Regions from separate parts of the Priestia sp. HNGD-A6 genome, predicted to be linked through region 2. Evidence: a T-box and tRNA genes for the amino acid it is inferred to sense, from the RefSeq annotation. Region 2 holds a T-box; the other regions hold tRNA genes.

Region 1 (4,380 bases), 680 kb from region 2:
ACGTTTAAAAAGATCGTACGTAGGTTATGTAATTAGTATAGATGAAAAGAAGAGGAGTGGAAAGCTTGACTCATACAAAAGAAAACCTTTTGAATCAAATTGAAGAATGTAGAAATAACATGGTCACTCTTGCAGCAGAAAATCCTTTATCCTCACTAACAGTGGTGAGAGTAAGCTCAGAGCTAGATGGTCTATTAAATGAATATGAAAAGTTTTTCTCTATATAAAGAAGCTCTAGAATCTGAACTAAGAGCTTCTTTTTTTTATCTTCACATATGTTTCATGTACCTTTTGGTAGGCAATAATGTTTTATACTAATTTTTCTCCTAAAAGTGAGCCCATTAATGCAACAGCTACGGTAGCTGTTTTATTCCGCTCATCTAAAATAGGATTCACTTCCACAAACTCGGCAGAAGTGATTAGCTGAGATTCTGCCAACATCTCCATAGCTAAATGACTTTCTCTGTAGCTTATTCCACCGATAACTGGCGTTCCTACTCCAGGTGCATCATGTGGATCCAGTCCATCTAAATCGAGTGATAGATGAACGCCATCTGTTTTATCACGCAAATATAAAATTGTTTCTTCCATTACTTTTGTCATACCCATTCGATCTATCTCATGCATCGTATACACTTTAATTCCTTTTTCCTTTATTAGCTCTTTTTCTCCTTCATCTAAAGAACGGGCTCCGATAATCACAATATTCTCGGGCTTGACTTTAGGGGCATAGCCACCAATTCGAGTCAATGCTTCGTCTCCTATACCTATACTTGCCGCCAATGGCATACCGTGAATATTTCCGGAAGGAGACGTATCTGCTGTATTTAAATCTCCGTGTGCATCATACCAAATTACGCCTAAATTTTTATAATGACGACTTACTCCTGCTAGTGTTCCGATAGCGATGCTGTGATCTCCCCCTAGCACTAAAGGAAACCTTTTATTTGCAATAACATCACTTACGGTCTGAGCAAGTCTTTCGCTAGCATCCGCTACAGCTTTTAAATTCTTTAAGTTTGTATTTTCATCACTATGTACTCGTTCAGCTAAGGCAATTTCAATATTCCCTTTATCTTCTACACTATATCCAATATTCTCGATGCGTTCCATAACACCTGCATATCGTATCGCACTTGGCCCCATATCGACCCCTCGGCGAGTTTGACCTAAATCCATTGGTACTCCAATAATTGAAAGCTTATTCATAATATTTCCCCCCATCACAAATGTTGCTACTCTCTTATTGTAACGGCTAAATGAGCGATGGCTCAACTCGACACTTTTTTGAATATATATACAATTCTAATTTGTAGAAACTACACAAAAAAACCTTTAAGCAAATTGCTTAAAGGTTGTACGTTTATATGTATGGTGGAGCCTAGCGGGATCGAACCGCTGACCTCCTGCGTGCAAGGCAGGCGCTCTCCCAGCTGAGCTAAGGCCCCAATATGTTTTTTTATATAGAAATGGAGCGGAAGACGAGGTTCGAACTCGCGACCCCCACCTTGGCAAGGTGGTGTTCTACCACTGAACTACTTCCGCTTATTAAAATGAGCCATGAAGGACTCGAACCTTCGACCCTCTGATTAAAAGTCAGATGCTCTACCAACTGAGCTAATGGCTCTCTATGGCTGGGCTAGCTGGATTCGAACCAACGCATGACGGAATCAAAATCCGTTGCCTTACCGCTTGGCGATAGCCCAATAAAAATGGTGGAGGGGGGCAGATTCGAACTGCCGAACCCGAAGGAGCGGATTTACAGTCCGCCGCGTTTAGCCACTTCGCTACCCCTCCGATATAAATGGTGCCGGCAAGAGGACTTGAACCCCCAACCTACTGATTACAAGTCAGTTGCTCTACCAGTTGAGCTACACCGGCACGGTGGTGGAGGATGACGGGATCGAACCGCCGACCCCCTGCTTGTAAGGCAGGTGCTCTCCCAGCTGAGCTAATCCTCCACTATTATGTAGATAAAAATAAATGGTGACCCGTACGGGATTCGAACCCGTGTTACCGCCGTGAAAGGGCGGTGTCTTAACCGCTTGACCAACGGGCCAGTTGGCTCCACAGGTAGGACTCGAACCTACGACCGATCGGTTAACAGCCGATAGCTCTACCACTGAGCTACTGTGGAATAATAATAGCCTGGCAACGTCCTACTCTCACAGGGACAAAGTCCCAACTACCATCGGCGCTAAAGAGCTTAACTTCCGTGTTCGGTATGGGAACGGGTGTGACCTCTTCGCTATCGCCACCAGACAAATTATATTATACATGATTTGATAAAGAAAGCAAGACTTTTTTGAAAAAGTTTTGTTCTCTCAAAACTAGATAACTGTTTGCTGAGTAAAGCTTACGCTTTTAAAGTTTGGTTAAGTCCTCGATCGATTAGTATCAGTCAGCTACACATGTCGCCACGCTTCCACCTCTGACCTATCAACCTGATCATCTTTCAGGGATCTTACTAGCTTGCGCTATGGGAAATCTCATCTTGAGGGGGGCTTCATGCTTAGATGCTTTCAGCACTTATCCCGTCCACACATAGCTACCCAGCGATGCCTTTGGCAAGACAACTGGTACACCAGCGGTGTGTCCATCCCGGTCCTCTCGTACTAAGGACAGCTCCTCTCAAATTTCCTACGCCCACGACGGATAGGGACCGAACTGTCTCACGACGTTCTGAACCCAGCTCGCGTACCGCTTTAATGGGCGAACAGCCCAACCCTTGGGACCGACTACAGCCCCAGGATGCGATGAGCCGACATCGAGGTGCCAAACCTCCCCGTCGATGTGGACTCTTGGGGGAGATAAGCCTGTTATCCCCGGGGTAGCTTTTATCCGTTGAGCGATGGCCCTTCCATGCGGAACCACCGGATCACTAAGCCCGACTTTCGTCCCTGCTCGACTTGTAGGTCTCGCAGTCAAGCTCCCTTGTGCCTTTACACTCTACGAATGATTTCCAACCATTCTGAGGGAACCTTTGGGCGCCTCCGTTACATTTTAGGAGGCGACCGCCCCAGTCAAACTGCCCACCTGACACTGTCTCCCGGCCCGATCAGGGCCGCGGGTTAGAATTTCAATACAGCCAGGGTAGTATCCCACCGACGCCTCCACCGAAGCTAGCGCTCCGGCTTCTCAGGCTCCTACCTATCCTGTACAAGCTGTACCAAAATTCAATATCAGGCTACAGTAAAGCTCCACGGGGTCTTTCCGTCCTGTCGCGGGTAACCTGCATCTTCACAGGTACTATAATTTCACCGAGTCTCTCGTTGAGACAGTGCCCAGATCGTTACGCCTTTCGTGCGGGTCGGAACTTACCCGACAAGGAATTTCGCTACCTTAGGACCGTTATAGTTACGGCCGCCGTTTACTGGGGCTTCGATTCAGAGCTTCTCCCAAAGGATAACCCCTCCTCTTAACCTTCCAGCACCGGGCAGGCGTCAGCCCCTATACTTCGCCTTGCGGCTTCGCAGAGACCTGTGTTTTTGCTAAACAGTCGCCTGGGCCTATTCACTGCGGCTCTCTCGGGCTATACACCCTACCAGAGCACCCCTTCTCCCGAAGTTACGGGGTCATTTTGCCGAGTTCCTTAACGAGAGTTCTCTCGATCACCTTAGGATTCTCTCCTCGCCTACCTGTGTCGGTTTGCGGTACGGGCACCTCCCGCCTCGCTAGAGGCTTTTCTTGGCAGTGTGGAATCAGGAACTTCGGTACTATAATTCCCTCGTCATCACAGCTCAGCCTTTATGATGAGCGGATTTGCCTACTCATCAGCCTAACTGCTTGAACGCGCATATCCAGCAGCGCGCTTACCCTATCCTACTGCGTCCCCCCATTACTCAAACGGCGGGGAGGTGGTACAGGAATATCAACCTGTTGGCCATCGCCTACGCTTTTCAGCCTCGGCTTAGGTCCCGACTAACCCTGAGCGGACGAGCCTTCCTCAGGAAACCTTAGGCATTCGGTGGACAAGATTCTCACTTGTCTTTCGCTACTCATACCGGCATTCTCACTTCTAAGCGCTCCACCAGTCCTTACGGTCTGACTTCACAGCACTTAGAACGCTCTCCTACCACTGACATCTAAGATGTCAATCCACAGCTTCGGTGATACGTTTAGCCCCGGTACATTTTCGGCGCAGAGTCACTCGACCAGTGAGCTATTACGCACTCTTTAAATGGTGGCTGCTTCTAAGCCAACATCCTGGTTGTCTAAGCAACTCCACATCCTTTTCCACTTAACGTATACTTGGGGACCTTAGCTGGTGGTCTGGGCTGTTTCCCTTTTGACTACGGATCTTATCACTCGCAGTCTGACTCCCATGGATAAGTCTTTGGCATTCGGAGTTTGACTGAATTCGGTAACCCGTTGGGGGCC
Region 2 (4,380 bases):
CTTCTATCGTTTTAATTAAGATACGATGTACCTGCTAACTGCTTTATGCGTCACTCAGGTGAGAAGCGGGTGCTTCTTCTTCTGTATAAACAAGTATTCAATTACTTAAGCTATTATAGTATCAACAAAGACAAAAGTCAATGATTTCGTTCTTTTTTCACAACAAAAGTTATTGTATCAAAGGAAAACCATTTATGCAACAGTTTTTTATAAATGTTAGATAAAAAAGCAGAGAATTTCAATTCTCTGCTTTTTTCATTAACGAGATGCTTCTGCTTTTACATTTTGTAAAAAGGCTTGGAAATCCACTGTTTCTGAATTCTGCTCACCATATTTACGTACGTTTACTGCTTTATCTTCTACTTCTTTATCCCCTACAACAAGCATGTAAGGAATTTTTTGCATTTGAGCCTCACGGATTTTATAGCCAATTTTCTCATCGCGAGAATCAAGTTCCACACGAATACCCGCAAGCTGAAGCTGTTCTTGCACTTCTTTTGCATACTCAAGGTGAACCGTAGGTGATACCGGAATCACTTGAACTTGTACAGGTGCTAACCACGTTGGGAAAGCTCCTTTGTATTCTTCGATTAAGAAAGCTACAAAACGTTCCATTGTTGACACCACGCCGCGGTGAATAACAACAGGTCGATGCTGTTTTCCGTCTTCCCCTACATACGTTAAATCAAAGCGTTCAGGAAGTAAGAAATCCAATTGAACCGTAGATAGCGTCTCTTCTTTACCAAGAGCTGTTTTAACTTGAACATCTAGTTTTGGACCGTAGAATGCCGCTTCGCCTTCAGCTTCATAATAATCGAGGTCAAGCTCATCCATTGCATCTTTTAACATGCTTTGTGCTTTTTCCCACATTGCATCATCATCGAAGTATTTTTCTGTATCTTCAGGATCACGATAAGATAGACGGAATGAATAATTTTCAAATCCAAAATCTTTATAAACCGCTTCAACTAAGCGAACCACACGAATAAATTCTTCTTTGATTTGATCCGGACGTACAAAGATATGTGCATCATTTAACGTCATGCCTCGAACGCGCTGAAGTCCTGATAATGCTCCTGACATTTCGTAGCGGTGCATTGTTCCAAGTTCAGCAATACGGATTGGAAGCTCACGATAGCTGTGAATACCTTGTTTGTACACCATCATGTGATGAGGACAGTTCATTGGACGAAGAACCAGGTCTTCGTTATCCATTTCCATTGCAGGGAACATGTCATCTTGATAGTGCTCCCAGTGACCAGACGTTTTGTAAAGTTCTACACTTCCAAGCACCGGCGTGTAAACGTGCTGATAACCAAGGCTTACTTCTTTATCTACGATATAACGCTCGATAATACGGCGGATCGTCGCACCTTTTGGAAGCCATAAAGGAAGACCTTGTCCTACTTTTTGAGAATTTGTAAATAAGTTTAACTCTTTACCAAGTTTACGGTGGTCACGTTCTTTTGCTTCTTCAAGAAGACGAAGATGCTCGTCTAAATCTGCTTTTGTAAAGAATGCTGTACCGTAAATACGCTGCAGCATTTGATTGTCGCTGTCTCCGCGCCAATAAGCACCTGCTACGCTTAATAGTTTAAACTCTTTAATTTTGCCTGTTGACGGCACGTGCACACCTCGGCAAAGATCAAAGAATTCGCCTTGTTGGTAAATCGTCACCTTTTCACCTGCTGGAATCGCATCAATCAATTCAAGCTTTAGTTCATCGCCAACTTCTTTAAAAAGTTGAATGGCTTCTTCACGAGAAACTTCTTTTCGTTCAATTTCAATATTTGAATTAACGATTTTTTTCATTTCTTTTTCAATTCTACCTAAATCTTCAGGAGTAATTGATTCTTCCATATCGATGTCATAGTAAAACCCATTTTCGATAACCGGGCCTACACCTAGCTGTACTTTTACATCTTTGTATAAACGTTTGATTGCTTGAGCCATTAAATGCGCTGTACTATGGCGCATAATTTCAAGCGCTTCAGGAGCATCTTGCGTAATGATTTCAAGACTGCCATCTTGTTCGATTGGCGTACGTAAATCCAGCAGCTCGCCGTTTACTTTACCTGCTAATGCTTTTTTCTTTAATCCCGGGCTAATAGAAGCCGCAATATCTTCTGTTGATGATCCTTTTGGATACTCTTTAACAGCTCCATCAGGAAATGTCATTTTGATTACTTCTGACACAACTTTCCACTCCTTTAACATAACTAATAAACTTTTTGTAAAAACAAAAAACTCGTCCCTTATAAAAAGGGACGAGTTGTGTATACACGCGGTACCACCCTTGTTTCCTCTTCGTATCTTGGATAACCCAAATAACCCGAAGCGGCTCGAGGTTTTATAACGGAAATTCCGTCAGTAATTACTAGAGACGCTGCTCGTTTACTACTGAAGTTTAGAGGTGGTAAGAATATATTCCGTGTTAGGAGATTTTCAGCCTAGATCTCCCTCTCTATAAACCGTAAATATACACTCATGTCCTCATCATAACTTGTGACATATAGCTGTTTTTCAATATGCATTTATTATATTCATTTTCAAAATAGAAATCAACCTTTCACGTTATATTTTGCTTTTGATCAAACGGAAATTCATTTTTTTCGTATAACATCACTTTTTCTTGAAAAATATTTTGAATGGTATAAACAAAATCATGATCATGCTGGTCGCTATACAGATGAATAGCAGCTGGAGATAAACTCAGCAAAGGCGCGATGATAGTTGAGTCTATGTATACTGATTCTTGTTCAGATAGAAAGGCCTCTGCTAGGGCTGCACATTCACGCTCCGGAACATATCTACTGCTTTGGTCGTACAATACAAACTTGTTTTTATTCAAATGCATTACATACACATCGCCTGTAGATGACTGTCTTTCATTAGCTGCTTGACGCAGCTGATGAATAAGAATTTGATAGTCTTGTTCAAGCTTATATTCATCAATCGCCAGCTCAGCATAATAGCGCAGCCGCTCTTGATATTCTTTTAAACGGAATTGGAGAAAAGACTCAAAGGTGAATGTTACATTATGAATGAAGAAGTCTTGAAGAGCCTGGCGGATAAGTAATTCTCTTGGAAGGGAAAATGTTTTTTGCGGAATTTCGCCTCTCTCTCCTTCCATAATCCCCCTCATAATTTGAAGCAGCAAATCTTGTTCTTCCTCTTCTGAATAGAAAAATTGTTCTTTTAATATGTTTACCATCATCTTTTTTTCTTTCTTTTTTAAAATCACGTGCGTTAATACCGGTATCACCATGTCTTGTAAAATGGCCTCTCGATTGTATGTCTCATCAATAACTAAAAGCTGATTATTCACCAACTTCAAGCACTGTGAACCATATGATAAAGCGCTTCGCTTCGCGCATAAAGACTCATATACAATGACTGCGTCTTCTACATATTTAAAGAATATTTTCATTCCTCATAGCCCCCCTTTGGACACGCTTTATTAATGTATATGGGGCAACATGCAAAAAAATGAGCAAGTCGTTACAAGAAATGTAAAACGACCTGCTCATCTATTTCGTTTATTCTCTCCATTCATTTCAACGGGAATGGCTAGAGACTTAATTCGTTCCATGACACGAGCGGCTTTGAGCTCTTCCTGCTCGCCTCGTTGGGTATAAGTCAAATGATGTTGAAGCTCTTTAAAATTTAAATTCGAGCTGAAAAATGTCGGCAAATTTTCGAGCATGCGGAATTGTAAAATGGTTCCGAGCACATCGTCTCGCATCCAGCTCGTTACAGATTCTGCTCCGAGATCATCAAGCATAAGAACCGGTACTTTTTTGACATACTCTATTTTCTCATTGAAGCTTTGATCTTGAAACGAACCTTTTAACTCACGCAAAAACTCCGGGACATACAGAATCGTAGATTTCACTTTCTTTTCGGCTAACGCATTGGCAATTGCTCCAAGAAAATACGTCTTCCCCACACCAAACGAACCGTGTAAATATAAAGCTTTCATTTTCTTATTTGGCTCATATTCTCGCACAAAATCTCTTACTAATTTAATGGCTTCAAATCTTCCCTGCTCAATTTCAATATCAGACATCGTTGCCTGTAAAATTTCTTTGGGCACGTACATACACTGAATAAAAGATTCTTGTTCTTTTCGCTCATCTTCTTGTACTTTTCTAGGACAGCGTTCATACTGTAAATCAATATTACGGCCTTTTACAACCAGCTGAGGGTGATACCCCTTCACCATATTGACACAGCTTTGCAGAGAAGGGCATTTGTCACAGCATTTGCTCTGGTCGATGAATTCATGCATCTTCATCAAGCCTCGGTCGACCATTTGCTCATCTAACTCATGGCGATGCTCTTGCAGAAACGTTTTAACTTCGGGATTAGACAGAATAC
Region 3 (4,380 bases), 1.1 Mb from region 2:
TAATGGGGGGACGCAGTAGGATAGGGTAAGCGCGCTGCTGGATATGCGCGTTCAAGCAGTTAGGCTGATGAGTAGGCAAATCCGCTCATCATAAAGGCTGAGCTGTGATGACGAGGGAATTATAGTACCGAAGTTCCTGATTCCACACTGCCAAGAAAAGCCTCTAGCGAGGCGGGAGGTGCCCGTACCGCAAACCGACACAGGTAGGCGAGGAGAGAATCCTAAGGTGATCGAGAGAACTCTCGTTAAGGAACTCGGCAAAATGACCCCGTAACTTCGGGAGAAGGGGTGCTCTGGTAGGGTGTATAGCCCGAGAGAGCCGCAGTGAATAGGCCTAGGCGACTGTTTAGCAAAAACACAGGTCTCTGCGAAGCCGCAAGGCGAAGTATAGGGGCTGACGCCTGCCCGGTGCTGGAAGGTTAAGAGGAGGGGTTATCCTTTGGGAGAAGCTCTGAATCGAAGCCCCAGTAAACGGCGGCCGTAACTATAACGGTCCTAAGGTAGCGAAATTCCTTGTCGGGTAAGTTCCGACCCGCACGAAAGGCGTAACGATCTGGGCACTGTCTCAACGAGAGACTCGGTGAAATTATAGTACCTGTGAAGATGCAGGTTACCCGCGACAGGACGGAAAGACCCCGTGGAGCTTTACTGTAGCCTGATATTGAATTTTGGTACAGCTTGTACAGGATAGGTAGGAGCCTGAGAAGCCGGAGCGCTAGCTTCGGTGGAGGCGTCGGTGGGATACTACCCTGGCTGTATTGAAATTCTAACCCGCGGCCCTGATCGGGCCGGGAGACAGTGTCAGGTGGGCAGTTTGACTGGGGCGGTCGCCTCCTAAAATGTAACGGAGGCGCCCAAAGGTTCCCTCAGAATGGTTGGAAATCATTCGTAGAGTGTAAAGGCACAAGGGAGCTTGACTGCGAGACCTACAAGTCGAGCAGGGACGAAAGTCGGGCTTAGTGATCCGGTGGTTCCGCATGGAAGGGCCATCGCTCAACGGATAAAAGCTACCCCGGGGATAACAGGCTTATCTCCCCCAAGAGTCCACATCGACGGGGAGGTTTGGCACCTCGATGTCGGCTCATCGCATCCTGGGGCTGTAGTCGGTCCCAAGGGTTGGGCTGTTCGCCCATTAAAGCGGTACGCGAGCTGGGTTCAGAACGTCGTGAGACAGTTCGGTCCCTATCCGTCGTGGGCGTAGGAAATTTGAGAGGAGCTGTCCTTAGTACGAGAGGACCGGGATGGACACACCGCTGGTGTACCAGTTGTCTTGCCAAAGGCATCGCTGGGTAGCTATGTGTGGACGGGATAAGTGCTGAAAGCATCTAAGCATGAAGCCCCCCTCAAGATGAGATTTCCCATAGCGCAAGCTAGTAAGATCCCTGAAAGATGATCAGGTTGATAGGTCAGAGGTGGAAGCGTGGCGACATGTGTAGCTGACTGATACTAATCGATCGAGGACTTAACCAAACTTTTAAAAGCGTAAGCTTTACTCAGCAAACTGTTACCTAGTTTTGAGAGAGCAATCTCTTGTCTGGTGGCGATAGCGAAGAGGTCACACCCGTTCCCATACCGAACACGGAAGTTAAGCTCTTTAGCGCCAATGGTAGTTGGGACTTTGTCCCTGTGAGAGTAGGACGTTGCCAGGCAATGAATAAGACCCCTTTTTATGCTCTTGTAAAAGAGTCTAGGGGTTTTTTATTTGGCTCATTTGTAAAAAACTTATATACACATTTAATGTTGTGTATGATATTTGGAGGATTAGCTCAGCTGGGAGAGCACCTGCCTTACAAGCAGGGGGTCGGCGGTTCGATCCCGTCATCCTCCACCACCGTGCCGGTGTAGCTCAACTGGTAGAGCAACTGACTTGTAATCAGTAGGTTGGGGGTTCAAGTCCTCTTGCCGGCACCATTTATATCGGAGGGGTAGCGAAGTGGCTAAACGCGGCGGACTGTAAATCCGCTCCTTCGGGTTCGGCAGTTCGAATCTGCCCCCCTCCACCATTTTATTGGGCTATCGCCAAGCGGTAAGGCAACGGATTTTGATTCCGTCATGCGTTGGTTCGAATCCAGCTAGCCCAGCCATAGAGAGCCATTAGCTCAGTTGGTAGAGCATCTGACTTTTAATCAGAGGGTCGAAGGTTCGAGTCCTTCATGGCTCATTTTAATAAGCGGAAGTAGTTCAGTGGTAGAACACCACCTTGCCAAGGTGGGGGTCGCGAGTTCGAACCTCGTCTTCCGCTCCATATAAAGCGCCCGTAGCTCAATTGGATAGAGCGTTTGACTACGGATCAAAAGGTTAGGGGTTCGACTCCTCTCGGGCGCGCCATAAACGGGAAGTAGCTCAGCTTGGTAGAGCACTTGGTTTGGGACCAAGGGGTCGCAGGTTCGAATCCTGTCTTCCCGACCATTTATGGGGCCTTAGCTCAGCTGGGAGAGCGCCTGCCTTGCACGCAGGAGGTCAGCGGTTCGATCCCGCTAGGCTCCACCAATGAAATTAAATAATTGTAACGAATAATATGGCGGTGTAGCTCAGCTGGCTAGAGCGTACGGTTCATACCCGTGAGGTCGTGGGTTCGACTCCCTCCGCCGCTACCATATAAGTTACATTTGTTATAAATATACGGAGGAATACCCAAGTCCGGCTGAAGGGATCGGTCTTGAAAACCGACAGGGGTGTTAAAGCCCGCGGGGGTTCGAATCCCTCTTCCTCCGCCATTTATTTATATCATATTCATATCATCGCGGGGTGGAGCAGTTCGGTAGCTCGTCGGGCTCATAACCCGAAGGTCGCAGGTTCAAATCCTGTCCCCGCAACCAAAGTGGTCCCGTGGTGTAGCGGTTAACATGCCTGCCTGTCACGCAGGAGATCGCGGGTTCGATTCCCGTCGGGACCGCCATTTTGTTTGGCTCGGTAGCTCAGTTGGTAGAGCAAAGGACTGAAAATCCTTGTGTCGGCGGTTCGATTCCGTCCCGAGCCACCATTTTAAGACGGCGATTGTGGCGAAGTGGTTAACGCACCGGATTGTGGTTCCGGCATTCGTGGGTTCGATTCCCATCAGTCGCCCCATCTTAAGTAACGCGGGTGTAGTTTAGTGGTAAAACCTCAGCCTTCCAAGCTGATGTCGTGAGTTCGATTCTCATCACCCGCTCCAAATAATGGGCCTATAGCTCAGCTGGTTAGAGCGCACGCCTGATAAGCGTGAGGTCGGTGGTTCGAGTCCACTTAGGCCCACCATATTCCACAGTAGCTCAGTGGTAGAGCTATCGGCTGTTAACCGATCGGTCGTAGGTTCGAGTCCTACCTGTGGAGCCATACTGGCCCGTTGGTCAAGCGGTTAAGACACCGCCCTTTCACGGCGGTAACACGGGTTCGAATCCCGTACGGGTCATCTCAAAAGCAGTTTGCATATGCAAACTGCTTTTTTTGTTTGTAAACAGAGTTTAGACAAAAGAATAAACTCTGTTTTTCGTTTTTCTATGATTTTCTCTTCACAATTTGCATTTCCTATAGCACATCTCTAAACGCTTGTTCTAAATTTCGAAAAAAAACCTACAATAGTAATAACAGAATACTGTTTGTACAAAAGGAGGGGAATGCGTGAAAAAAATTGTTTTGTGGTCCATCGGAGTTTTTCTTGTATATGCAGCTTGTATATGGGTGTATTTATTTTATATAAGTGACACCTCTATTCCACAATCATTAAAAGGTACCAGCGTGGATCCGGCTACGTTTATGAATGCAAGAGAACTTATGTTAACCGAAAAATATTCAAAGATTAGAGATGCGCTCTTTTTTATCCGATTTCCATATGAGTGGTTAGGGTTTATTTTAATTTTAGTGTTAGGTGTGTCTAAGAAAGTGAATAAGTGGTCTAAAGACGTCAGCCGTTTCAGTCTTCTCCAAACTGCTATTTATGTATTTTGGTTATCTGTTCTGCTGCTGATCTACTCTTTTCCTATGGACTGGATTAGCTATAAGCTTTCAACGGCTTACCATATTACGACGCAACCTTTCCAAGGATGGATGAAAGATCTTTTTACAGATTTTTGGGTGAACTATGCCACGATGTTTTTAGTGATTGCTGTGTTATATGCATTCATTCGTAAGTTTTCAAAAAGATGGTGGCTGTATGCGTGGCTAGTATCTATTCCATTTACGCTATTTTTGACGTTTATTCAACCAGTGGTTATCGATCCGTTATATAACGATTTTTATCCATTAAAGAATAAAGAGCTGGAGACGAAAATTTTGCATTTAGCAGATGAAGCTCATATACCTGCTAAGCATGTATATGAAGTAAACATGTCTGAAAAAACGAACTCTCTCAATGCATATGTAACGGGAATAGGTTCTAATTCAAGAATTGTGTTATGGGAT

The links. The T-box of region 2 lies ahead of thrS (threonine--tRNA ligase). A T-box ahead of a tRNA ligase gene usually reads a tRNA of that ligase, here a tRNA-Thr.
Region 1: it has a tRNA-Thr gene. The T-box ahead of thrS (threonine--tRNA ligase) is inferred to sense a tRNA for this amino acid. The anticodon was not compared.
Region 3: it has a tRNA-Thr gene. The T-box ahead of thrS (threonine--tRNA ligase) is inferred to sense a tRNA for this amino acid. The anticodon was not compared.

What each region holds. Positions count from the first base shown of each region.
Region 1 is NZ_CP138621.1:2,605,687-2,610,066, forward strand. It holds gene SCI76_RS13120 (aspartyl-phosphate phosphatase Spo0E family protein) at 57-227, shown strand; gene rocF (arginase) at 310-1,209, opposite strand; tRNA gene SCI76_RS13130 (tRNA-Ala) at 1,373-1,448, opposite strand; tRNA gene SCI76_RS13135 (tRNA-Gly) at 1,471-1,545, opposite strand; tRNA gene SCI76_RS13140 (tRNA-Lys) at 1,555-1,627, opposite strand; tRNA gene SCI76_RS13145 (tRNA-Gln) at 1,632-1,706, opposite strand; tRNA gene SCI76_RS13150 (tRNA-Tyr) at 1,714-1,797, opposite strand; tRNA gene SCI76_RS13155 (tRNA-Thr) at 1,806-1,881, opposite strand; tRNA gene SCI76_RS13160 (tRNA-Val) at 1,886-1,961, opposite strand; tRNA gene SCI76_RS13165 (tRNA-Glu) at 1,985-2,059, opposite strand; tRNA gene SCI76_RS13170 (tRNA-Asn) at 2,063-2,137, opposite strand; rRNA gene rrf (5S ribosomal RNA) at 2,147-2,262, opposite strand; rRNA gene SCI76_RS13180 (23S ribosomal RNA) at 2,372-4,380, opposite strand, start outside.
Region 2 is NZ_CP138621.1:3,287,483-3,291,862, reverse strand. It holds ribosomal protein L20 leader region at 1-87, opposite strand, end outside; gene thrS (threonine--tRNA ligase) at 259-2,217, opposite strand; T-box leader at 2,261-2,509, opposite strand; gene ytxC (sporulation protein YtxC) at 2,570-3,430, opposite strand; gene dnaI (primosomal protein DnaI) at 3,527-4,380, opposite strand, start outside.
Region 3 is NZ_CP138621.1:2,172,474-2,176,853, reverse strand. It holds rRNA gene SCI76_RS10965 (23S ribosomal RNA) at 1-1,470, shown strand, start outside; rRNA gene rrf (5S ribosomal RNA) at 1,534-1,649, shown strand; tRNA gene SCI76_RS10955 (tRNA-Val) at 1,756-1,831, shown strand; tRNA gene SCI76_RS10950 (tRNA-Thr) at 1,836-1,911, shown strand; tRNA gene SCI76_RS10945 (tRNA-Tyr) at 1,920-2,003, shown strand; tRNA gene SCI76_RS10940 (tRNA-Gln) at 2,010-2,084, shown strand; tRNA gene SCI76_RS10935 (tRNA-Lys) at 2,089-2,161, shown strand; tRNA gene SCI76_RS10930 (tRNA-Gly) at 2,171-2,245, shown strand; tRNA gene SCI76_RS10925 (tRNA-Arg) at 2,252-2,328, shown strand; tRNA gene SCI76_RS10920 (tRNA-Pro) at 2,333-2,409, shown strand; tRNA gene SCI76_RS10915 (tRNA-Ala) at 2,415-2,490, shown strand; tRNA gene SCI76_RS10910 (tRNA-Met) at 2,521-2,597, shown strand; tRNA gene SCI76_RS10905 (tRNA-Ser) at 2,625-2,717, shown strand; tRNA gene SCI76_RS10900 (tRNA-Met) at 2,743-2,819, shown strand; tRNA gene SCI76_RS10895 (tRNA-Asp) at 2,824-2,899, shown strand; tRNA gene SCI76_RS10890 (tRNA-Phe) at 2,908-2,983, shown strand; tRNA gene SCI76_RS10885 (tRNA-His) at 2,994-3,069, shown strand; tRNA gene SCI76_RS10880 (tRNA-Gly) at 3,081-3,154, shown strand; tRNA gene SCI76_RS10875 (tRNA-Ile) at 3,161-3,237, shown strand; tRNA gene SCI76_RS10870 (tRNA-Asn) at 3,241-3,315, shown strand; tRNA gene SCI76_RS10865 (tRNA-Glu) at 3,320-3,391, shown strand; gene SCI76_RS10860 (M48 family metallopeptidase) at 3,601-4,380, shown strand, end outside.